One region of the Dorea formicigenerans genome, then DNA from elsewhere that is predicted to be linked to it. Evidence: a T-box and tRNA genes for the amino acid it is inferred to sense, from the RefSeq annotation. Region 1 holds a T-box; the other regions hold tRNA genes.

Region 1 (8,055 bases):
TGTAACTGTGGATCAAGCCAGTGTTTCCGATTTAAGCTTTGAGAAGTATGCAGCATCTTTTTCATGGTATTCAGGTGAGACGAATCAAGCTACTATTACTATCAGCCCAAAAGTTGTAAAAGAAGTACTTGCTCTTAAAGAAAATGTAATAGTTTCTTATCATAAAGGAATGAATGTTGAACGTTTGAAGAACAACATTTTTAATACTGTTGTTAATAAAGAAAATACAATTCCCAACAATATTTCAATTGATGATGTTGAAATTCAGTATCAAAGTGGTCTTGGCTGGCAAGAGTTAGATTATAAACCAATTGTGGGAGTTTTTGCACATGAGTTTGGAAATAATGATACTGAAAAAATCCGCATCAGTTATAAAGGAAATTCACAGTATGCTCCATTAGAGGCAGAAACAACCGTGAGCATTTCCGATGAGCGAATTGAGACACAGGTGGTCATTCAGGAAGGTATCACAATTCAGTACAACACAGAAGATGTGATGAAACAGGAATTACTTCAGTATATTACAGTTCAGGACAAAGATGGAAATACATTGCCGGTTGATAAGAGTGAACTGACACTCAGCTATAACCGGATCGTGGGACAGCAGGAGTTGACAGTGTCTTATGCGGGTGATGATGATTATAAAGATTCTGTGGCAACGGCAACAATTACAATTACAAAAGGTGATGCGACAGTATCTGTAAATTCCCAGAAGATTACTTACGGTGAAAGTTTTGAAGCACCAATATTTACAGCTTCACCAGAAGAAGCAAAAGCAATTGGGCTGATTGTTGGAATTACGGCATCTGGTGAAAAATATGCCAGCATAGATTTGTCCGAGGTGACGGTTAATGATATTGCAGGAACGAATATTCCGATATATGGAAAGAAATCTGTACAAGAGGTAATGAGAAGTTTGGGAATGACTTCGATTAAAGTTGGACAGTTACCGGAATTGTTTGAAAAAATTCAAGGTATTATTGGTTCTGAAAGCGATATAGCAGGAGTGATCAATGGAATTGAAAAAGTAATCAATATTCTTGAGAAGATTGTTCCTGGAATAAATGATGTTACAATTCATATCGGTGAACTTCCAACAGAGGCTGGAGTATACACAGCAGCTGGTGTGACAGTCAACAGTAATTATAATACAGCCATTGGTGTTGGCACACTTGTAATTGCACAGAAAAAGACAAATGCAAAACTTTCATTTAATCAAAATATTGAAAATAAACACAACCGTTTAACAGCAGCAGAGGCAGAAAGCTTTGATTTTGGTGGTCATATTGAAGTAGATGGAAATGCTGTGGGAGATACACCTGGAATTAGAACTAATTTTGTTGGTAAGACCGCAACAGGTGAAATTGTGTCTGGAACGGAAGCTTTTAAAGAAGAGGGAGAATATATTGAAACAATCTCTATTATCGGCGGTAACTATTTGGCAATACCAATTGTAAGAACTTATACGATTGGTGAAGCGAAAAATACAATTCAGTTCGAAAAAAAGATCGTATATGCAAGTTATGATGGAAATGAACACGGCATGACTGCTTACGCATACAATGAGGACGGAGATAAGCTTGGAGAAGCAGCGCTGGAATACCAGAACATTTTACAGACTTCAACGAATGTATCTCCGGTAGAGAATTCAAGTGCTCCAATAGATGCAGGAATGTACCGGGTAGTAGCAATCTATGATAATGCAGAATCAGAAGTTGGAACACTGGTTATCACAAAAGCAGTTGCCCAGGGGAATGTGACAGTCGGAAACGCAGAGACTACTTATGGACAGAAATTGAATTTGAACAGTGTGATTATTCAGACAAAGAATATAGCACAGAGAGATATCGCTGCAATACAGGATACAATCGCATGTGCCGGAAGTGATGAAGCAATTGGTTCTCATGCTATTACAGTAACTGTTCCGGAATCTGTATCCAGAAACTATCTGCGTACAATCAAGGTCAATAAAGGAACACATACAATTATTTCAAAAGAAGTTACAATTACAGCGGATTCTTGTAAAGCACAGTACGGCAATACATTTCCGGAGTTTACTTATCAAATATCCGGAGTCAGTGATAAGGAGAACCTTGGAGACATTTCCGTTGTGAAACGCGAAGATGGTAATCATGTTGGAACTTATACATTAGATGTGCAGGTGGCAAACCAGAATTCAAATTATAAGTATAATCTGGAATCAGGAACACTTACAATTAAGAAGCGTGCAATTACTGTGGCGATTGATAAGAAACAGAAAGTGAAAGGTCAGAAAGATCCGGCGCTGACTTATACAGTAGAAGGAGACGGATTAGTCGAAGGTGATTCACTTGGAATTTATCTGAGCCGTAAATCAGGTGAAAAAGTCGGACTTTACGACATTTACATGGACACTTCTAATCTGAATAAAGATTATGAATTAGCATCTGAACCAAGTGGAAAGGATAAGTTCGAGATTGTAGAGAACAAGGCGGGATTGACGAATCAGAAAAATGATTCTGGAAAATCTAAAACGAATGGAACTCAGGTAAAAAGTGTAAAGAAACAGCCGGGAACTGTATGGGATAGAATCAAAACCGGAGATAACAATAAGCCGGTTGGATATTTCATAGCAGTATTGATTTCACTTGCAGCAATCATTATGATAATCAGTGCCAGATTTCAGCGCAAGAAATAATACATTTTATGAAAATTGACTGTTGAAAAAGGCAGAAAACTTCGGATTGAGTCTTGACTTATTTTATCATTCTTCTTATAATAATGAAGAATATGAAAGAGACATGGAAGAGGAGTATTAAGAGCCTATCGTTTTCAGAGAGTTGCCGGAGGGTGCAAGGCAATGACGTAATCTCCCAACTCGCCTCGGAGTTCTTCTGCTGAACAGGTCAGACATTTATCGTAAGGACAACATAGGCAGGAGCGGGACTTCCCGTTACAGAAGCAATGAGTGCATATGAGAATTCATATGAAGAAGAGTGGTACCACGGAATCAAGCCTTTTCGTCTCTTTGGAGATGAGAAGGCTTTCATTTTATTTTAGATGCAGTATTGCAGAAAGAGAGGAAATCAATATGTCTAAGATACCTTACAATCATAAGGCGATCGAGAAAAAGTGGCGTGACAAATGGGAAGAGAATCCGGTCAATGTCCAGTTTGATGAGAATGGAAAGAAAAAAGAAAAATATTACTGCCTGGATATGTTTCCATATCCTTCAGGTAACGGACTTCATGTAGGTCATTGGAGAGGATATGTAATCTCTGATGTATGGAGCAGATATAAATTACAGCAGGGCTATTATATCATTCATCCAATGGGCTGGGATGCATTCGGACTTCCGGCAGAGAACTACGCAATTAAGATGGGAGTTCACCCGGAGATTTCAACAGCAGCTAATATTAAAAATATTAAGCGTCAGATCAATGAAATCGCAGCTCTTTATGACTGGGATCGTGAGGTCAACACAACAGATCCAAACTTCTACAAGTGGACACAGTGGATTTTTGTAAAGATGTTCAAAGAAGGACTTGCTTATGAGAAAGAGTTCCCAATCAACTGGTGCCCATCCTGTAAGACAGGTCTTGCCAATGAAGAGGTCGTAGGCGGAAAATGTGAGCGTTGTGGAGCTGAAGTTACAAAGAAGAATCTTCGTCAGTGGATGCTTCGTATCACAAAATATGCAGACAGACTTCTAAATGATCTGGACAAGCTTGACTGGCCTGAGAAAGTTAAGAAGATGCAGGCTGACTGGATCGGAAAATCTTACGGTGCAGAGGTAGATTTCCCGGTAGAAGGAAGAGATGAGAAGATTACAGTTTATACAACAAGACCAGATACACTTCACGGAGCAACATTTATGGTACTGGCTCCGGAGCATGAACTTGCTAAGAGCCTTGCAACAGACGAGACAAGAGATGCAGTAGAAAAATACATTTACGATGCATCTATGAAATCTAACGTTGACCGTATGCAGGATAAAGAAAAGACAGGTGTATTTACAGGAACATATGCAATCAACCCGTTAAATGGAGCAAAAGTTCCAATTTGGTTATCTGATTATGTACTGGCTGATTACGGTACAGGAGCTATTATGTGTGTACCTGCTCATGACGATCGTGACTTCGAGTTTGCAACAAAATTCAATATCCCAATCATTCAGGTTATTGCAAAAGATGGTAAAGAGATTGAGAATATGACAGAGGCTTATACTGAAGCTGTCGGAACAATGATCAATTCCGGTGAGTGGAATGGTATGGAGTCTGCCGTACTGAAAAAAGAGGCACCACATATTATCGAGGAGAGAGGAATCGGACGCGCAACCGTAAACTACAAGCTGCGTGACTGGGTATTCTCACGTCAGAGATACTGGGGAGAGCCAATTCCGATCGTTCATTGTCCGAAGTGTGGAAATGTTCCGGTACCGGAAGAAGAATTGCCACTTCGTCTGCCAGAGGTAGAATCCTATGAGCCGACAGGAACTGGTGAATCACCGCTTGCTGCAATCGATGAGTGGGTAAACTGTAAGTGTCCACAGTGCGGTGCTGACGCTAAGAGAGAGACAAATACAATGCCACAGTGGGCAGGATCATCATGGTATTTCCTGCGTTATGTGGATAACCATAATGACAAAGAACTGGTTTCCAGAGAAAAAGCAGATGAGATGCTTCCGGTAGATATGTACATCGGTGGAGTAGAGCATGCCGTTCTTCACCTTCTGTATTCCAGATTCTATACAAAATTCCTGAACGACATCGGAGTCATTGACTTTGACGAACCATTTCACAAACTGTTCAACCAGGGAATGATTACAGGAAAGAACGGAATCAAGATGAGTAAATCTAAGGGAAATGTTGTATCACCGGATGATCTTGTAAGAGATTATGGATGCGATTCCCTGAGAATGTATGAGCTTTTCGTAGGACCACCGGAGTTAGACGCAGAGTGGGATGACCGTGGAATTGACGGAGTAAACCGTTTCCTGAAACGTCTGTGGAATCTTGTTATGGACAGCAAAGATTCAGATGTAAAAGCTTCGAAAGAGATGATCAAAGAGCGTCATAAACTTGTCTATGATGTAACAACACGTCTGGAGAGCTTCAGCTTGAATACAGTCATCTCTGCATTCATGGAGCACAACAATAAGCTCATCGAGATTGCTAAGAAAGAAGGCGGAATTGACAAAGAGACACTGTCAACAGTTGCAGTACTGCTTTCCCCATTTGCACCTCATGTAGCAGAGGAACTCTGGGAGCAGTTAGGACACGAAGGCAGCGTATTCAAAGCCGGATGGCCGACATACGATGAGAATGAGATGAAAGACGATGAAATCCAGGTACCTGTACAGATCAACGGTAAGACAAAAGCTGTCATCTCAGTACCAACAGACATTTCCAAAGACGATGCAATTGCAGCAGGAAAAGAAGCAATCGCAGATAAACTGACAGGAAATATCGTAAAAGAAATCTACGTTCCGAAGAAGATTATTAATATTGTAATGAAATAATTTGAGAAGAAATTCTCACAACAGAATAAAGTGCTTGGGAATATTGAAAAATTCGCTTGAAATCAAGGGTTACAGACATTTTTCTTCAAGGGAAAGGTATCATAGAATACTGTAAAATATCGTAACAGATTTTTAAAATGGAGTAAATTTGGAGTAAAGATTGAAAGAAAATGGAGTAAATATTTCAAGTCAAAATGGACGCAGGTAGTGGAAATACTTCCTGCGTCTATTTGATATAATTGATAAAAAATAAGGCTATTTTGCATTATAGTTATAAAAAGTAACATCCATCTAGGATTTCTAAATCCTTTACAATATATAACTCTTGAAATAATTTGAAATCATCACTGGTTAATATTAGGGTTGGTTTTGATTTTACTATGTTACCATTCTTGTCTAAATATTGTGAGTAATATTTCTTAGACTTAGAATCGTAAATGTCAGATGTAGTTAAAGCTTTGTTAAAAGGGTAAAGAAAACTTGTTTTATTCATGACAAAAGGTTCTTTTCCTTTTTTTAGGTTGAAACAAGCTTTAAATCTTACTATATATGAAAGATTCTTTTGGGTGATAATGGAAGGAAGAGCATTGCCACTCCAAAAAATAGGTTCTTTTTCATATATTGATTCATCAATTATTTTAGGAGGAAATGCTACGGACATATATTTTTTTTTGCTTGAATATCCATAAATTTTTTTATCTAAATAGTCATCAGAATCATTTGCGTTTGGAGAACTTTTTTGAATAGGAGTTTTAAAGAAATTCTTTTTAAGTTCATCCAACTGTGCTGTATGTAATTCTTTTAATTCTTCACTTGATATTCCATAACCTATAACATCACGTGATACGGTATCTATTATAGATTGAGATATAGCGTCTAATTTAATGATGTATACTTTATTTAAGCGTGGATTATAAATACCTAACTGTGTTATATTCTTAAATTCTTTATGTACAGAATGTTGTCCCATAATTAAATATATAAGTAATTGTAAGGTGTATTTGGGTTTGATTTCTTCTTTTAATACTTTTAAATCCCATAAAGTATCTTTGGTTAAATAATCTCCATCACCTGCTGATATGATAGATGTGTATCCACCTTCAAAAGTAAAACCATCTTTAATGATTGGACCATATTGTTCCCAAAAAGACAAAGTTCTTTTTATCATTGTTATAATGTTTGTAATAGTATTCGTATCAGGGGTGATTTCTGATACTGGCTTAAAATAAGCCATTCCTGCTCGATAACACACGTCATATCCCACTAATTTGCTTGCGCTAATAATAGATTCAGTATCTAATCCATTAATTTTGGAAAGTAATTTATAAGCAACAAATTCATTTTTAGCTATTTTAGCTCCGAGTATAGAGATATGAAAGGCAGTTTCTTTAGGTGTTCCCATACAGAATCTGGTCATATAGTCAATAACAAGACCAATTAAACTTGGATGGATGTTTTCTTGAGAATTTAGTTCAATTCCATCTTCTAAGGTAATACATGTAAAATCTTTTCGTTTAATATATCCACCTCTAGGCTGTTTTATTTTACTAATTCGTTGTGTGACTGAATACATTTTATTTCCTCCATGAAAAAATAATAGTTGTAATTTATTTTTTGAAGTTTTTGATTTTATTGTAACATTGAAAATATATGAGAACAATTACTATTTGATAAAGTTGATATAATAAAAGTGAGGTCAAGGGTCAAGGCGAAGCCGATACGCCGTAGGGCAGTCCTTGACGGAACGGATACAGCCAACAGCAGCCATATATCGGTATTATGGTATAGAAAACTTGGAATAAACAGATGTTACCAAAATGGAAACAAGAGAAATACATACTGGTACTTTTATTGTAGGTTTTATTGTTATATGATGTGAGTGAAAGAGAGGTATGGAGTATGGCATTAAATGATAACATCAAAAAATTCAGAGAAGAAAAAAATCTCACTCAGCAACAACTGGCAGATAAGTTATATGTTTCAAGGCAGACAGTTTGTCGTTGGGAAAATGGTTCAAGATGTCCAGATTTGATTACGGCAAAAAAACTGGCATTAGAACTAGATGTAAGTATGGATGAACTTATATCAGATGAAGATGTAAATGATATGCAAGTAAATTATGTAATAGGGAAATCTGAAAGGATACAAAATCGGATGCGTCTACAAGAATTCCGCAAAAAATTGTTGAATTTTATGGAGATTTTGGGAACCATATTTATGGCAATTATTCTGCTTTTTCGTGTTCAATTAGAGAGGGATATACCACTATGGTTTACCGTTAGTTTCTTTTGTATAGTAATTCCATTGATTACAGTCAATTTACTGATTTCTAAAAAGTTGAGAGAAATGTAGTGAGGTCAAGGAACAAGGCGTAGCCGATACGCCGTAGGGCAGTCCTTGACGGAACGGACACAGCCAACAGAACCATGATACAGCAGAGGACTTGAAAGGTCAGAAACCTTGCAAGTCCTCTTGTCTGTTACTGGGCGTTGTGTTTTAAGTAAAGTGCTTCTTTTACCACTTCTTTTTCAAATGCTTTGATATGACAATCATGT
Region 2 (8,055 bases), 440 kb from region 1:
ATTTTGGTCTATGTACTGACAGGGCTTGTATTGCCGCTTGGAACAGGATATCTGAACATGTCGTTATTCCTTGTATACGCAGCTATGAATCCGAATGCACAGTTCATGCTATATTTCATCATTCCGGTAAAAGCCAAATGGCTGGCGTGGCTGGACGGAGCGTATTTTATCTGGGCAGTTATCCAGGCATTTCTCCCGGCGTATGGAGGAAGTGCCTATGGAATATACTATAAAGCAAATGCACTGGCGGCAGTTGTCTCAATCTTGAATTTTCTGATATTTTTCCTGAATTCAAGAAATGTAAGACCATACCGTCCTTCACAGGTGAAGCGCAAAAATGATTTTCACAGACAGGTTCATAAGGCACACCCGGTCAATTACTATAAAGACGGTGCAAGACATAGATGCGCAGTCTGCGGAAGAACCGAACTGGATGACCCAAAACTGGAGTTTAGATATTGTTCCAAGTGCAATGGAAATTATGAATATTGCCAGGAGCATTTATTTACTCATAAACATGTAATTTAGAAATTGAACAACAAAAGGAGAACAGGAATGAAGAAAACAAAGATTGTCTGCACAATGGGACCGAATTCAAACGATGAGAATATCATGAGACGGCTTGTAAAAGAAGGCATGGATATCGCAAGATTTAACTTTTCACATGGCTCACATGAAGAACAAAAAGGCCGTATGGACATGTTGAAGAAGATTCGCGAAGAAGAGAAGAAACCAGTGGCAATCCTTCTGGATACAAAGGGACCGGAAATCCGTACAGGTGTTTTGAAAGACGGAAAAAAGGTATTGTTAAAAGAAGGCGAGACAATCACTCTGACGAATGAAGAAATCGAAGGAGATGAAACAAAAGTTTCTCTGACATACAAAGGTCTGGTCGATGATGTGCAGATCGGGAACATGATTCTGATCGATGATGGTCTGATCGGACTTAAAGTAAAAGAAAAGACGGAGACAGATATTATCTGTACAATCGTTAATGGTGGTGAACTTGGCGAGAGAAAGGGAGTCAATGTCCCGAATGTTCCAGTCAGACTTCCGGCAATTACAGAAAAGGATAAAGAAGACCTGAAATTCGGTGTTGAGCAGAAAATTGACTTTATTGCAGCATCATTTGTAAGAAATGCTGAGTGTATTTTGGAAATCCGTTCTTACTTAAATAAATGCGGAGCACCATATATTCCGATCATTGCAAAGATTGAGAACTCAGAGGGAATTGATAATATTGATGAGATTATCCGCTGTGCAGACGGTATCATGGTTGCCAGAGGAGATCTCGGTGTAGAAATCCCGGCAGAAGAAGTTCCATATCTCCAGAAATTGATCATTCAGAAATGTAATGATAATTACAAACCGGTCATTACAGCAACTCAGATGCTGGATTCTATGATCCGTAATCCACGTCCGACAAGAGCAGAGGTTGGAGATGTGGCAAACGCAGTTTACGACGGAACAGACGCTGTCATGCTTTCAGGTGAGACTGCACAGGGGAAATATCCGGTTGAAGCACTGAAGATGATGGTACACATTGTAGAAAGTACGGAGCAGCATCTGGATTATAAGGAGATGCTGGAAAAAGCAGGTGCACACAGAATGAGAAATGCTTCCAGTGCTCTGGCATATGCAACTGTAACAACTGCAAGAAATCTGAAAGCAGCGTGTATTATTACACCAACTGTATCAGGAGCAACTGCAAGAGTTGTGTCCAAATTTAAACCGAAGACAGAGATTATCGGTATATCACCAAATGAAGATACACTTCGCAGAATGCAGATTTACTGGGGAGTACGTCCGTATTGCTCTATTAATGCAAATTCTACAGATGAAATCTGTAGCAGCGCGTTAGATCTTGTAAGAGCAAAACAGATTGCAGAGACTGGAGACACTGTAGTCCTGACAGCAGGAATCCCTTCCCCGAATATTTCCGGAAATGTTGCCGGAGTCAGCAATATTATGAAAATAGCAGTGATAGATTAAGAACTACTGAAAATGAACAACAGATGAGAGATTTCTTTCATCTGTTGTTCGTTTTTTGAATATATTTCTCATTTAAGCACTTGACTGATAGCGAGAAATATACTATAGTGTTCCGTGAGAGAACTACTACAAAAGGATAAAAATGAGAACAGGTGAAAAAATGGAAGATAAATCATATATCGAACGCCTGATGGAATTTGGGCTTACAAGGCAGGAAGCAGGAATTTACGGCTGCCTGATCAGTGAAGGAAAGACGACAGGCTATGAAGTCGCAAAGCAGCTTGGAATATCTAGATCCAATGCGTATAATTCGCTTGCAAGTATGACTGAAAAAGGTGCGGCTTATCTGGTGGAAGAAGGAACAACAAAAAAATATGTATCTGTGCCATTGGACGAATTTTGCCGGAATAGAATCCGGAGGCTGGAAGAGTCCCAAAGATGGCTAAAGAAGCATATGCCATCTGAAAAAGATCATGTAGAAGGGTACATTACAATAGAAGGTTCTTCTAATATTTTGGATAAGATTCGTAATCTTCTGGCAAAAGCCGAAGAGAGAGTATACATTTCCTGTACAAGAAATTACCTGTTATTGTTCGTGGATGAGCTGGAAAGTCTGATCCGGGCTAAAAAGAAAGTCGTAATTGTGACAGATCAACCTGTGAATTTTAGAAATGCCAGAGTCTATATGGGAAACAATCGTGGAATGCAGATTGGTGTGATTACAGATTCCAGATATGTGCTGACCGGAGAGTATGGAGAAGGAAGTATTAATACATGCCTTTATTCCGGACAGAAAAATTTTGTAGAGTTATATAAAAGTGCTCTTAGTAATGAAATAAAACTTCTGGCAATACGAGAGGAGAACATGCAATGAAGAAAAAACCATTTGTAACAAAAGAACAACTGGATGAAATTATTAAAAAATATCCAACTCCATTTCATCTTTATGATGAGAAGGGAATTCGCAAGAATATGCAGGCACTAAAAGAAGCATTTGCATGGAATCCGGGGTATAAAGAGTATTTTGCAGTTAAAGCAACGCCGAATCCGTTTCTGATTGATATTTTGAGAGAGTATGGATGCGGATGTGACTGTTCTTCTTATACAGAACTTCTCCTTTCAGATGCAATGGGAGTAAAGGGAGAGGACATTATGTTTTCTTCCAATGACACACCGAGAGAAGAATATGAACTTGCACACAAGTTAGGAGCAATTATTAATCTGGATGATATTACGCATATTGATTTCCTTGAAGAGACAATTGGTGAGATTCCAGAAACGATCAGTTGCCGGTATAATCCGGGCGGACTGTTTAAGATTAGTAATGATATTATGGATAACCCGGGAGATGCCAAGTTTGGTATGACAACGGAGCAGCTTTTTGAAGCATTTAAGATTTTAAAAAGCAAAGGTGCGAAGGAATTTGGAATTCATGCCTTCCTTGCAAGTAATACTGTAACAAATGAATATTATCCGATGCTTGCAAAAGTATTATTTGAAGTGGCTGTAAAGCTTCAGAAAGAGGTAGGCATTCATATCAAATTTATTAATTTGTCAGGCGGTATCGGAATTCCGTATACACCAGATCAGGAGCCAAATGATATCCGTGCGATTGGAGACGGTGTGCGGGAAGTTTATAATGAGGTTCTTGTGCCTGCAGGCATGGGAGATGTAGCTCTTTATACAGAACTTGGAAGATTTATGTTGGGACCTTATGGCTGCCTTGTAACAAAAGCAATTCATGAGAAACACACCCATAAGGAATATATTGGGGTAGATGCATGCGCAGTAAATTTGATGCGTCCGGCTATGTATGGTGCATATCACCATATTACAGTCATGGGAAAAGAAGATGTGCCGTGTGATCACAAATATGATGTAACAGGTTCCCTTTGTGAGAATAATGACAAATTTGCAATTGACCGTATGCTTCCGAAGATTGATATGGGAGATGTTCTTATGATTCATGATACAGGGGCACATGGATTTTCTATGGGATACAATTATAATGGAAAATTAAAATCCGCAGAGGTGCTCTTAAAAGAAGATGGAAGCACACAGCTTATCCGAAGAGCTGAAACACCAGCAGATTATTTCGCAACCTTTGATTGTTTTGATATTGGAAAAAAATTAATAAAATAAATGTTGTATTTCACGCAGTTGTGTGTTACAATTAATCTCGGCTTGAAAAAGCTGGGATATGCGGATGTGGCGGAATGGCAGACGCATCAGACTCAAAATCTGACGTAGGTGACTATGTACGGGTTCAAGTCCCGTCATCCGCAGTTGATTTATGAAAGAGCATCGAAGACTTAAAGTTTTCGGTGCTTTTTTGCTCTTGCACATTTATTAGATATTCATTATAATAAAATCGATGTTTTTAGAGGAACAAAAGAAGAAAGAATGAAATGACGAAAGGAAGAAGATTATGGGATTTACAGTACAGGATATGCTTGATATGAAATTATTTCAGAAAGCGAATCTGCTCTGGGGCAAAGGTGGTATTGGCCAGGAAATCCGTGGTGTTACGATTATTGAATCTCCAGATATTGTTCGTTTTATCAGTGGTGGAGAGGTCCTTCTGACAGGATTGAATGCATTTCAGAATTGTTCCCCGGAAGAGTTCCGCAGTTATATCGCGGAGCTTGCAAAGAAAAAAGTAAGTGCACTTGTGATTAAGCAAGGAAGAACCGTAGACTTCCTGGAGGAAAAGATGGCGGTCATACAGGAGTATGCTCAAAAGACAGAAATTCCTGTCATTGAGATTCCGTTTGAAATGCCATTTCGAGAAATTCTTAATACGATCATGGAGCATATTTTCAGTGAGGAAGTTATCAGACTTAAGTATTTTAAGACAACTCATGATAATTTCACGGCACTGTCACTTTCCTTTCATTCCATGGAAAATGGAGTGCAGCGTATTGTAGACATTTTGTCAAAACTGATTGGAAACCCGGTGGCATTGTTTGATCAGAATCTGGAATGCCAGGCGACAACAGATACGAGAATCCGTGAATTTGAAATTCAGCCGGACGCAAAAGAATATTCTTTAGACTTCTATTCAAATTATAAATACCGGAGACAGGAAATTACATTGGAGGAAAAACCGGAAGAAAAGATTGGGCAGTATCTTGTGCGATTGAATGTTATGTATAATGCGAGAATGTATCTGGTTGTTACTGAAACAGAACATCCGGTCAACGGTATGGATTTTATTGCAGTTGAGAATGCAGTAACAGCGTTGAAGCAGGAATTGTTCCGTCAAAGTTCACTGGCAGATCTTGAGAAAAAGTTCCAGAGTGATATTATGAACAATATTTTGAATGGAAAGGTTCACTCAATTCAGGAACTTCGAAGGGACAGTTCCCTGCTTGGAATTTCTATGGATGCGTCCTACCGTATTATTGCGTTCAATCTCGGATATAGCTCAAATCAGGTCGATCTGAATGACACGGTGAAATACACGAATATATTGAACAATGCGATCGCTATTGAATTTCCGAATGTGAAGATTCAGAATGATATGGACAGAGTCATTGTGATCCAGGAAGTAGATCCGGCGAGAAAACAGGAAGAATATCGTCATGAATTGAAAGAAATAGTCATGAAAATCCAGAAGCGTGTGGCAAGTACGAAAAAAGATTTGAAAGTCTGTGCCGGAGTCGGACGAATGATAGAGGGGATTGAACATATTCCGAGCAGTTTTAAAGAGGCAACTGATTCACTGATGTTTATTGATATTCTTGGAGATGAAAATGAAGACAGTCAGTCCAAAATTATGATTTTCTCCGACATGGGAATTTTCAAACTGCTTTGTCAGCTCAGTGATGAGAAAGAAATGATGGAATATGTACCAGAATCTCTTCAAAAATTATATCATTACAAAAAACAGCAGCGTCAGGATCTGATCCTGACACTTAAGACTTATCTGGAACACAACCAGAATCTGACAAAGACAGCTCAGGACTTGTATATACATTATAAGACGGCGGCCTATCGTATTGAGCGGATTTCGCAGATCACAGGCATAGATTTTGATAACCCTAATGAAGTACTATCTGTCCGAATTGGCTTAGTTGTATGTAAAATGATGGAAAATTTAAAAAAATAGCAGTTTTTTGAGAAAGTAACAGAGATTTATCAGTTGTTGATAAATCTCTGTTATTTTTTTGTCCAATTATGCAGATGCGTATTGTTAAAAAAATATCTATAATATGAGACATAGAAAAACAAAGATTCACAAGGGAGGAGGAATTCGGATGAAAGCAAATATAAATCGTGTGGTTTCCAGATTAGAAGACATTTATCAGTGTGGTAAAAAAGAAGATGGAACGTACACGAGAATGGCATTCTCCGAAGAAGATGTAAAAGGAAGAGAACTTTTTGCATCTTGGGCAAAGCGCCTTGGCATGACATGCCATGTGGACGAAGCTGGTAACCTGATTGCTCATATGGATGGGCAGGATAATGATCTTCCGGCAATCATGATGGGTTCCCATCTTGACACGGTTCCGGACGGAGGCCGATACGATGGAGTGACTGGCTGCGTTGGAGGATTGGAAGTATGTGAAGTGTTAAAGGAACATGGAAAAGTTCCGAAACACCCGATCGAGGTGATTGTGTTTACCGATGAAGAAGGATTCCGTTTTGGAAAAGGACTTCTGGGAAGCAGTTCACTTTGTGGACAGGACCCTGATGTCAGTGATGATGAGCTGGATATTTACGGTGAGCCACGAGGCGAAGTGATGAAATCATATGGAATCACAAGTGCAAATGTGATGAAAGCCAAAAGAGATCCAAAGACGGTACACAGTTTTATCGAACTTCATGTAGAACAGGGATCCAGACTTTATAAAGCACATACACCGGTCGGCGTTGTATCATCGATTGCAGGTGTGAACCGATATGATGTGACTGTAGCAGGCGAGGCAAATCATGCAGGAAGTACTGCGATGGCTGACAGAAAAGATGCACTCGTTGCTGCGGCTGGATTCATCAACAAGGTTCCGGAAATTGTAAAAGAGTATGGAAATGAATTTACTGTTGCAACAGTCGGAACCATTAAAGTTACACCACATTCCGTTAATGTAATTCCAGGAACTTGCACTTTCAGCCTGGAGATTCGTGACCAGAGCGCAGAAGTTATGAAACTGATCGAAAATCATCTCAGACAGCTTCTTGAGGACATCTGCAAAAAATATGGAGTTACGTCTACATTTGTTCCGACATCTTATCATGATCCGGCACCAATGTCGGAATTAGTAAGAGGAACGATAGAGGAAGCGGTAAAAGAGCTTGGAATTGATTATACAGTCATCCCAAGCGGTGCATTTCATGACTCCCTGATCATGACAAGCGTATTCCCGACAGGAATGATTTTCGTGCCTAGCAAAGACGGAATCAGTCATTCCAGATATGAATACACAGCGCCGGAAGACATTGAGAATGGCTGCAATGTTTTGTTAAATACAGTTTTAAAACTGGATGAAAAATAAAAGTCGAAAGACATGATGCACTTTAAGGAAACCTAAAAAAAAGAAAGGCAGGTAAAAAACTATGGCAAAGAAAAAAATTGGTATTATCGGTGGCGGAATCTCAGGAGCAGGACTGGCTTATCACTTAAGCCTCTACGAAGGAGAAGCTGATGTGACAGTATTTGAAAAGGACACAATCGGTGGAGCTTCTACAGCAAAATCAGCCGGAACAGTATGTCTTTTTGATGATTCCCTCAAGAACAGATACTGGGACGTTAGACTTTATGGTTTCGAGTCCTATCTGAAAATGGAAGAGGAAGAGAAAGGTTCAGCAGGATTTGATAAGACAGGAACTCTTGTAGTAGCAACAAATGAAGAAGTAGAGAAGGTTATTAAGACAGGAATCGCTCTTGCAAAAGCAGCAGGATATACAGGAGAGTATATTACAGATAAAGACCGTATCAAAGAAATCCTTCCAGACATTTCTACAGAAAATATTCTTGGAGCAGGATATACAGAGGATGACGGATATTTTGATGGAACAATGATTTCCAATACATATATGAAAAAAGCTCAGAAAAATGGCGTA
Region 3 (8,055 bases), 260 kb from region 1:
ATATCATGTGGATGGATTTATACTGAATCCATACAATGTGCCGATGGATATCATTTTAAAAGATCCAATTCTTACGGGAGTCCGGATTTTAAAACACGCAGAAGAATATCAGAATGTGATGCGTCGTTTCTTAAAAGGTGACGAAGGGGTTGTAACGGATGTGATGTATCAGACAAGAAAACGATGGGATCTGGAAGGTATTTATAATTGTATTACAACTCACACTGGATTTACATTGAAAGATCTTGTGTCCTATGATGGCAAGCATAATGAGGCGAATGGAGAAAACAATCAGGATGGACCGGATTATAATTATAGCTGGAACTGTGGCGCAGAAGGGCTGACCAGAAAGAAAGCTGTGTTGGAGCTTCGGAAGAACCAGATGAGAAATGCATTGTTTTTGCTATTGCTTTCCCAGGGAGTTCCGTGTATTCTTGCCGGGGATGAATTTGCAAATTCCCAGAAAGGTAATAATAATGTTTATTGCCAGGATAATCCGATTGGCTGGTTAAACTGGAGAAATCTGTTAAAAGAACAGGAGATGTATCAGTTTGTGAAGCAGTTGATCAAATTTCGGAAGAAATATAGGCTGTTTCATCAGGAGAAAGAGCTGCTTGGAATAGACCAAAGCGGTTGTGGAATTCCGGACGTATCCTATCACGGAGAGATGGCATGGAGAGCGTCAACTGAAGTGGCGAGCAGACAGATCGGCATATATTACAGTAGTCAGGATAAGGAAGAAGCAGATTGCTTTGTGGCTTATAATATGCACTGGCTGGAACACGAATTTGCGTTGCCGGCATTAAAGAAAGGCCGTAAATGGTACAGAGCAGCATCAACGAAAGAAGGCATTTTAAAAGATCTGGTTGTGTTGGAAAATCAGAGAAATATAGAATTGGATGAGCGAGAGATAGTTGTTCTTGTATCTGGGAAAGGAGAAACTGTATGAAGGCACTGCAACATTTGAAGACGATCAATCACCATAAATGGCTTGTCTGCCAAGGTTGTTTTAAAGTTGGATTATATAAACAGGGCCTTCTGCATGATCTGTCCAAGTATTCACCAACTGAATTTCTAGTGGGCTGCAAGTTCTATCAGGGAACAAGAAGCCCTAACAATGCAGAACGGGAAGTGAAAGGTTATTCTGCGGCATGGCTACACCACAAAGGGCGCAACAGGCATCACTATGAATACTGGCTGGATTATAGTACTGATCTGAATGAAGGAATTATCGGTATGAAGATGCCGGTCAGATATGTGGTGGAAATGTTTATCGACCGTGTGGCAGCGTCGAAGAATTATATGAAAGAGAAGTATACGAATCAGGCACCTTTGGAATACTATGAAAAAGGTGCTGCAAGGCTTGGCAAGATGATTCATCCGGAGACAGCAGAGCTTCTGCATCAATTGCTTAAGATGCTGGCAGAAGAGGGAGAAGAGAAGACCTGTTCTTATATTAGAAAATATGTATTGAAGAATAAGAAGTAAAATGGATTGTATAAGATAAGGAGGTGTGACCGGTGGAAAAGAACCGAATCTATGCAGCAATTGACTTGAAATCTTTTTATGCGTCTGTGGAGTGTATAGAGCGTGGCTTAGATCCGCTGGGTACGCATCTGGTTGTGGCAGATGCAAGCCGTACAGAGAAAACAATTTGTCTTGCAGTGTCACCATCGCTCAAAACTTATGGGATTCCTGGAAGAGCCAGATTGTTTGAAGTTGTGCAACGTATAAAAGAAGTGAATGATCAGAGATTAAGACAGATACCGGAACATTGTTTTTCCGGTTCTTCTTTTGATAAGAAAGAACTGGAAAAGAATTCGCATCTGGCTGTAGATTATGTTGTAGCAACCCCGAGAATGGCGCATTACATGGAATATAGTACACGGGTTTATCAGATTTATTTAAAATATCTGGCACCGGAAGATATCCATGTATATTCTATCGATGAGATTATGTGTGATGTAACGGATTATCTGAACACATATGGAATGACGGCGAAAGAACTGATATCAAAAATAATCCGGGACATTTACGATACAATGGGAATGACTGCGACTGCGGGAATTGGAACGAACCTGTATCTTTGTAAAGTTGCCATGGACATTCTGGCAAAACATGTGGAACCAGATCATAATGGGGTCAGAATTGCAGAACTCAATGAGATCAGTTACAGACGTTTGCTTTGGACGCATCAGCCAATTACGGATTTTTGGAGGGTCGGACAGGGATACGCAAAAAAACTTTTGTCTCATGGCATTTATAACATGGGAGATGTGGCGAGATGTTCCATTGGAAAAGAAACAGATTATTATAATGAAGAATTGCTGTATCGGCTGTTTGGGGTAAATGCAGAGCTTCTCATTGATCATGCATGGGGGTGGGAACCTTGTACGATTGCTCAGGTCAAAGCCTATAAACCAGAGAGTAACAGCATTGGTTCCGGACAGGTACTGCATTGCCCATATGATTTTCAACAGACCAGACTGATCATTAAGGAAATGACAGACCTTCTTGCACTTGATCTGGTGGATAAGCATCTTGTGACAGATCAGCTTGTTCTGACGGTTGGTTATGATATTGGTAATCTGGAAAGTGGAAACAAAAAGAAACAGTATCAAGGGGAAATTACGGTGGACCGCTATGGAAGAAAAGTACCCAAGCATGCACATGGAACAGCAAATCTGAAAAACCGAACTTCCTCTTCAATAGAGATGATCGAGATGATTCTGGAATTGTATGACAAAATCGTGAATCCTGACCTTTTCGTACGCCGTGTATATATTACGGCAAATCATGTTGTCGATGAATCGCTGGCGGAAGAGAAGGCTTCTTTTGAACAGTTAGATTTATTTACCGATTATAGTCACCTGGAAGAGGAACAGCAGAAACGCAAAGAGAAGCTGGAACGGGAAAAGAAATTGCAGCATGCAGCACTGGATATCAAAAAGAAATTTGGGAAAAATGCTCTCCTCAAAGGTATGAATCTGGAAGAAGGTGCCACGGCTGTTGAGAGGAATAGTCAGATTGGCGGGCACAAAGCATAGAAACGTAGTAATGGCGAATAAATTGAGGTGGAAAATGACTGGATATGATAGGGACAATACAAATTTAAATTATGAAGATATTATCAATCTGCCACATCCTGTTTCGAAAAGGCATAAACCTATGCCGGTGGAAGACCGGGCAGCACAGTTTGCACCATTTGCAGCACTGACCGGACACCAGGCAGCAATCGAGGAGGCGGCAAGAGTTACAGATATACGTATGGAATTGGATGAAGAGATGAAAGAACAATTGAATGTGAAGCTTCAAAAAATTGTGTCAGAGCCGGGGCAGAAAATCCAACTTGTATATTATGTTCCGGATGGAAGAAAAAGTGGTGGCAGTTATAAGACAAAAATAGGAATCGTGAAAAAAATCGATGAATATCAAAAAATTCTTGTGCTGGAAGATGGATGCAGAATACCACTTGAAGATATCAGCGAAATAGAATAAGTTAGAAGCAGACCAAAGCAAGGCAATGATTTTGAAGTCTAGAGACAGGAAACGCTGTGATTCTTAAGAAAAAAACTCAGGTACTTTTACCTGAGTTTTTTAATGCGGAAGATGGGACTTGAACCCACACAAGCGCAATGCTTACAAGATCCTTAGTCTTGCTCGTCTGCCAGTTCCGACACTTCCGCATTTATGTAAATCATTTACATGATTACAAACAATATAAAATTTGAAAAGTTAATGCGGAAGATGGGACTTGAACCCACACAAGCGCAATGCTTACAAGATCCTTAGTCTTGCTCGTCTGCCAGTTCCGACACTTCCGCATTATGAATCATTTTCATGATCGCAGGCAATATGTTGTTGAAAAGTTAATGCGGAAGATGGGACTTGAACCCACACAAGCGCAATGCTTACAAGATCCTTAGTCTTGCTCGTCTGCCAGTTCCGACACTTCCGCATAAAAGGCTTTTCTCGATTGCCCGAAGATTATATTACTACACTTTCAGGAAAAAAGCAACAACAATTTTTGCTTTTTTTCATCTTTTTTGTTCTTTTGCGAATTGTTTTGACTTCGTCCTTTCCTTCTTTCATTTGGATTGGCAATATCGAGTAAAACACTTGACACGAGTACGAAATCGGACTATACTGTAATAAGTACGAAATCGGACTTGAGGAGAAAAAATAATGGAGTCGAAACAAAAAACACTATACATGAGCCGTCAGCTCATAGAGTTTAATCACATTTATAAAGAGTTTAATGATGTATACCGTGAGGCTGCGACAAAGGTAGGACTGTCATTAAGCGGATTTGATATTCTATACGCCATTTGTGAGATGGGGGATGGATGTTTGCAGCGCGATATCAGTCAGATGTGCTGTATTCCAAAGCAGACAGTGAATTCATCGATCCGTAAGCTGGAACAGGATAGATATCTGATACTGGAAAAAGGAAAAGGCCGTGATATGCATATTCATCTGACGGAAAAGGGACAGAAACTTATGGAAGAGAAGATTTATCCAGTGATAGAGGCAGAGAATCAGGCATTTTCTGGTATGAGTAAGGAAGAATGCAAGAAAATGCTGGAACTTTACGAAAAATACAATATGGAATTAAAAGCGAATATCCATAAGCTTCAAATGTCTCGAGTATAGTTGAGGATTTTATAGAAGCAGAAGTGAATGCACTTCTGATATAGCATCCGGCAGGATTGCAGAGGTATTCTTGAAAAAGAGGAGTAGATTTTTTTTATGGAGATTCAGTTATCAGATCATTTTACTTATAAAAAATTAATAAAATTTGTATTACCGTCTATTGTGATGATGATCTTTACATCGATCTACGGAGTTGTAGACGGTCTGTTTGTGTCGAATTTTGCCGGAAAGACTGCATTTGCAGCAATCAATTTAATTATGCCGATTCTGATGGGACTTTCAGCTCTTGGATTTATGATCGGTACCGGAGGCAGCGCGATTGTAGCAACAACTCTTGGAGAAGGAAAAAAAGAAAAGGCAAATGAATATTTTTCCATGTTAGTCTATGTTACGATCATTGGCGGCATAGCAGTTAGTATTCTTGGAATGATTTTGATTCGTCCGGTAGCAGTGATGCTTGGCGCAGCTGGTGAACTGCTTTCAGACTGCGTGTTGTACGGGCGCATCACATTTATTTCTTTTCCGGCTTTTATGCTGCAGAATGTGTTTCAGAGCTTTTTTGTAGCAGCACAGAAACCAAAACTTGGGCTAAAAGTTATCATTGTGGCGGGTGTGACCAACATGGTTCTGGATTATTTGTTTGTGGGACGTCTTGGATTTGGAATTGCAGGGGCAGCAGTTGCGACAGTATGCGGAGAATTTATCGGCGGATTGTTCCCGATTTTTTATTTTGCACGAAAAAATTCAAGTCTTCTGAAACTTGGAAGACCAAGTTTTGACAGAAGAATTTTATTAAAGACATGCAGCAATGGTGCATCCGAGTTTATGACGAATCTGTCCAGTTCAGTGGTAAATTCTCTTTATAATCTGCAGCTTATGAAAGTGGCCGGTGAAAATGGAGTAGCGGCTTATGGATCTATTATGTATGCGAACTTTATATTTGTTGCTATTTTTATCGGATATTCTATTGGAAGTGCGCCGATCGTCAGCTATCATTATGGTGCCGGCAATCACAGTGAGCTGAAAAATATGTTTAAAAAGAGCCTGCGGCTGATTGGACTATGGGGGATTGGACTTTTCATGTTCTCTCAGGTGATTACAACACCGCTTGCAAAATTGTTTGTGGGATATGACGCAGAATTATTTGAGCTGACAAGACACGGATTCAGGATATATTTTATCAGTTTTCTGGTCAATGGATTCAATATTTATGGATCAGCATTCTTTACAGCATTGAACAATGGAATGATTTCGGCTGCGATTTCATTTCTTCGAACATTATTATTCCAGATGGCGGCAGTTCTGATACTGCCTGTATTCTTTGGAGTGAACGGAATCTGGAGTGCCGTTACAGTGGCAGAGCTTTGTACACTTTTTATGACAGCTGCATTTTTTATCAGACAGCGAAAGAAATATCATTATATGTAAAAATACATCAATCAGGTATTCTTGAATCTGTAAGAAAATATAATGTGAAAAACAGTACCAGCAGACGGAATTGTATTGTATAATGAAAGTATGATTATACAAGTGTGAAGATGGAGCGTGATTCTATGATGATTCGGGAGCAGATGGAAGAAAGAGAATTGGAGTATTTAAGTCCTTATGCGACATTGAGTAAGAATTCAAAAGGCCGGAAGATTAAGGAAGAGGAATGTGATATTCGTCCGGTCTTTCAGCGTGATCGTGACCGGATCGTGCACTGCAAGGCGTTCCGCAGACTGAAGCAGAAGACCCAGGTGTTTCTTCTTCCGAAAGGAGATCATTACCGTACAAGGCTGACACATACACTGGAGGTGTCACAAAATGCAAGAACAATTGCGAAAGCACTCCGGCTTAATGAGGAACTGGTAGAAGCAATTGCCCTGGGGCATGATCTGGGACATACACCTTTCGGGCATGCAGGGGAGCGTGCGCTCAATGAACTTTGCCCGGGAGGTTTCAAACACAATGAGCAGAGTGTGCGAGTGGTGGAATCTATAGAAAAGGAAGGACGGGGACTGAATCTTACATGGGAAGTCATTGACGGGATCAGGAATCACAAAACAAGCGGACGCCCGTCAACACTGGAAGGACAGATCGTGCGCCTGTCAGATAAGATCGCCTATATTAATCATGATATTGATGATGCAATCCGTGGCGGTATTTTAAGAGAAGAAGATATTCCGAAGAAATATACGGATGTTTTGGGAACTTCGGTGAAAGGACGCCTGAACACACTTGTACATAATGTTATTATCAACAGTGTGGATCGTCCGGTGATTCAGATGTCTGAGGAAGTTCATGAGGCTATGCAGGGCCTTCGTGTATTTATGTTTGAAAATGTTTACCGTAACCCGGTTGCCAAGAAGGAAGAGGGCAAAGCAATCCATATGATTACCAATCTATATGAATTCTATATAAAGAATCCGGAGTTTCTTCCGGAGCAATCACAGAATATGTTAAAAAAGGGAGAAGAGCTGTCACGGGTCGTGTGCGATTATATCGCAGGAATGACGGATACTTATGCAGTGAAGAAATTTACGGAATTTTTTATCCCAGAATCTTGGAAAAATTAAAGGAAATATAAAGTTTGTGTCGAATATTATTAATAGGGACGTTTCTTCTTCTGGATTTGAAGAAGAGATGATGAAAAATGAAAGGACGCAGATATGTATTATCCAGAGGAATTAGTGGAAGAAATCCGGTCAAAAAATGATATCGTAGATGTAATTTCCAGTTATGTGAGACTTCAGAAAAAAGGAAGCTCCTACTTTGGATTATGTCCATTTCATAATGAAAAATCCCCGTCATTTTCAGTCAGCAGACAGAAGCAGATGTATTATTGCTTTGGCTGTGGTGCCGGAGGAAATGTATTCACATTTCTGATGGAATATGAACATTATTCTTTTGTAGAGGCACTGAAATATCTGGCGGATCGTGCAGGTGTGGAGCTTCCGGAACCGGAGTACTCCGGGGAGGCGAAAAAGCGCGCAGATACAAAAGCTATATTACTGGAGATTAATAAGGCAGCAGCACAGTACTTTTATGTACAGCTTTTAAGGCCGCAAGGGGGACATGCCCTTACATACTTAAAAGATCGAAAGCTAAGTGACGATACGATCAAAGCATTTGGTCTGGGATATTCGAACAAGTACAGTGATGATCTGTACAAGTATCTGAAATCAAAAGGCTACAAAGACGATATGATCTCACAGGCAGGTCTGATCAGTATTGATGAAAAATACGGAGTTCACGATAAGTTCTGGAACAGGGTCATGTTTCCGATTATGGATGTAAACAGTCGTGTTATTGGATTTGGCGGCCGTGTCATGGGTGATGCAAAGCCAAAATATCTGAACTCACCGGAGACGATCATTTTTGACAAAAGCCGGAACCTGTATGGACTGAATCGAGCAAGAA

The links. The T-box of region 1 lies ahead of leuS (leucine--tRNA ligase). A T-box ahead of a tRNA ligase gene usually reads a tRNA of that ligase, here a tRNA-Leu.
Region 2: it encodes a tRNA-Leu, which carries the amino acid that the T-box ahead of leuS (leucine--tRNA ligase) is inferred to sense. The anticodon was not compared.
Region 3: it encodes a tRNA-Leu, which carries the amino acid that the T-box ahead of leuS (leucine--tRNA ligase) is inferred to sense. The anticodon was not compared.

The regions. Positions count from the first base shown of each region.
Region 1 is NZ_CP102279.1:2,095,918-2,103,972, reverse strand. Features, by position in the region: gene NQ560_RS10325 (MBG domain-containing protein) at 1-2,677, shown strand, start outside; T-box leader at 2,773-3,010, shown strand; gene leuS (leucine--tRNA ligase) at 3,071-5,500, shown strand; gene NQ560_RS10315 (hypothetical protein) at 5,772-7,073, opposite strand; gene NQ560_RS10310 (helix-turn-helix transcriptional regulator) at 7,400-7,852, shown strand; gene NQ560_RS10305 (helix-turn-helix domain-containing protein) at 7,980-8,055, opposite strand, start outside.
Region 2 is NZ_CP102279.1:1,652,401-1,660,455, reverse strand. Features, by position in the region: gene NQ560_RS08175 (rhomboid family intramembrane serine protease) at 1-528, shown strand, start outside; gene pyk (pyruvate kinase) at 556-1,992, shown strand; gene NQ560_RS08165 (TrmB family transcriptional regulator) at 2,135-2,866, shown strand; gene NQ560_RS08160 (diaminopimelate decarboxylase) at 2,863-4,134, shown strand; tRNA gene NQ560_RS08155 (tRNA-Leu) at 4,195-4,277, shown strand; gene NQ560_RS08150 (PucR family transcriptional regulator) at 4,421-6,103, shown strand; gene NQ560_RS08145 (Zn-dependent hydrolase) at 6,252-7,487, shown strand; gene NQ560_RS08140 (NAD(P)/FAD-dependent oxidoreductase) at 7,549-8,055, shown strand, end outside.
Region 3 is NZ_CP102279.1:1,839,870-1,847,924, reverse strand. Features, by position in the region: gene NQ560_RS09065 (alpha-amylase family glycosyl hydrolase) at 1-949, shown strand, start outside; gene NQ560_RS09060 (DUF5662 family protein) at 946-1,488, shown strand; gene NQ560_RS09055 (Y-family DNA polymerase) at 1,521-3,047, shown strand; gene NQ560_RS09050 (YolD-like family protein) at 3,082-3,498, shown strand; tRNA gene NQ560_RS09045 (tRNA-Leu) at 3,602-3,686, opposite strand; tRNA gene NQ560_RS09040 (tRNA-Leu) at 3,740-3,824, opposite strand; tRNA gene NQ560_RS09035 (tRNA-Leu) at 3,874-3,958, opposite strand; gene NQ560_RS09030 (MarR family winged helix-turn-helix transcriptional regulator) at 4,186-4,653, shown strand; gene NQ560_RS09025 (MATE family efflux transporter) at 4,750-6,081, shown strand; gene NQ560_RS09020 (deoxyguanosinetriphosphate triphosphohydrolase) at 6,207-7,211, shown strand; gene dnaG (DNA primase) at 7,305-8,055, shown strand, end outside.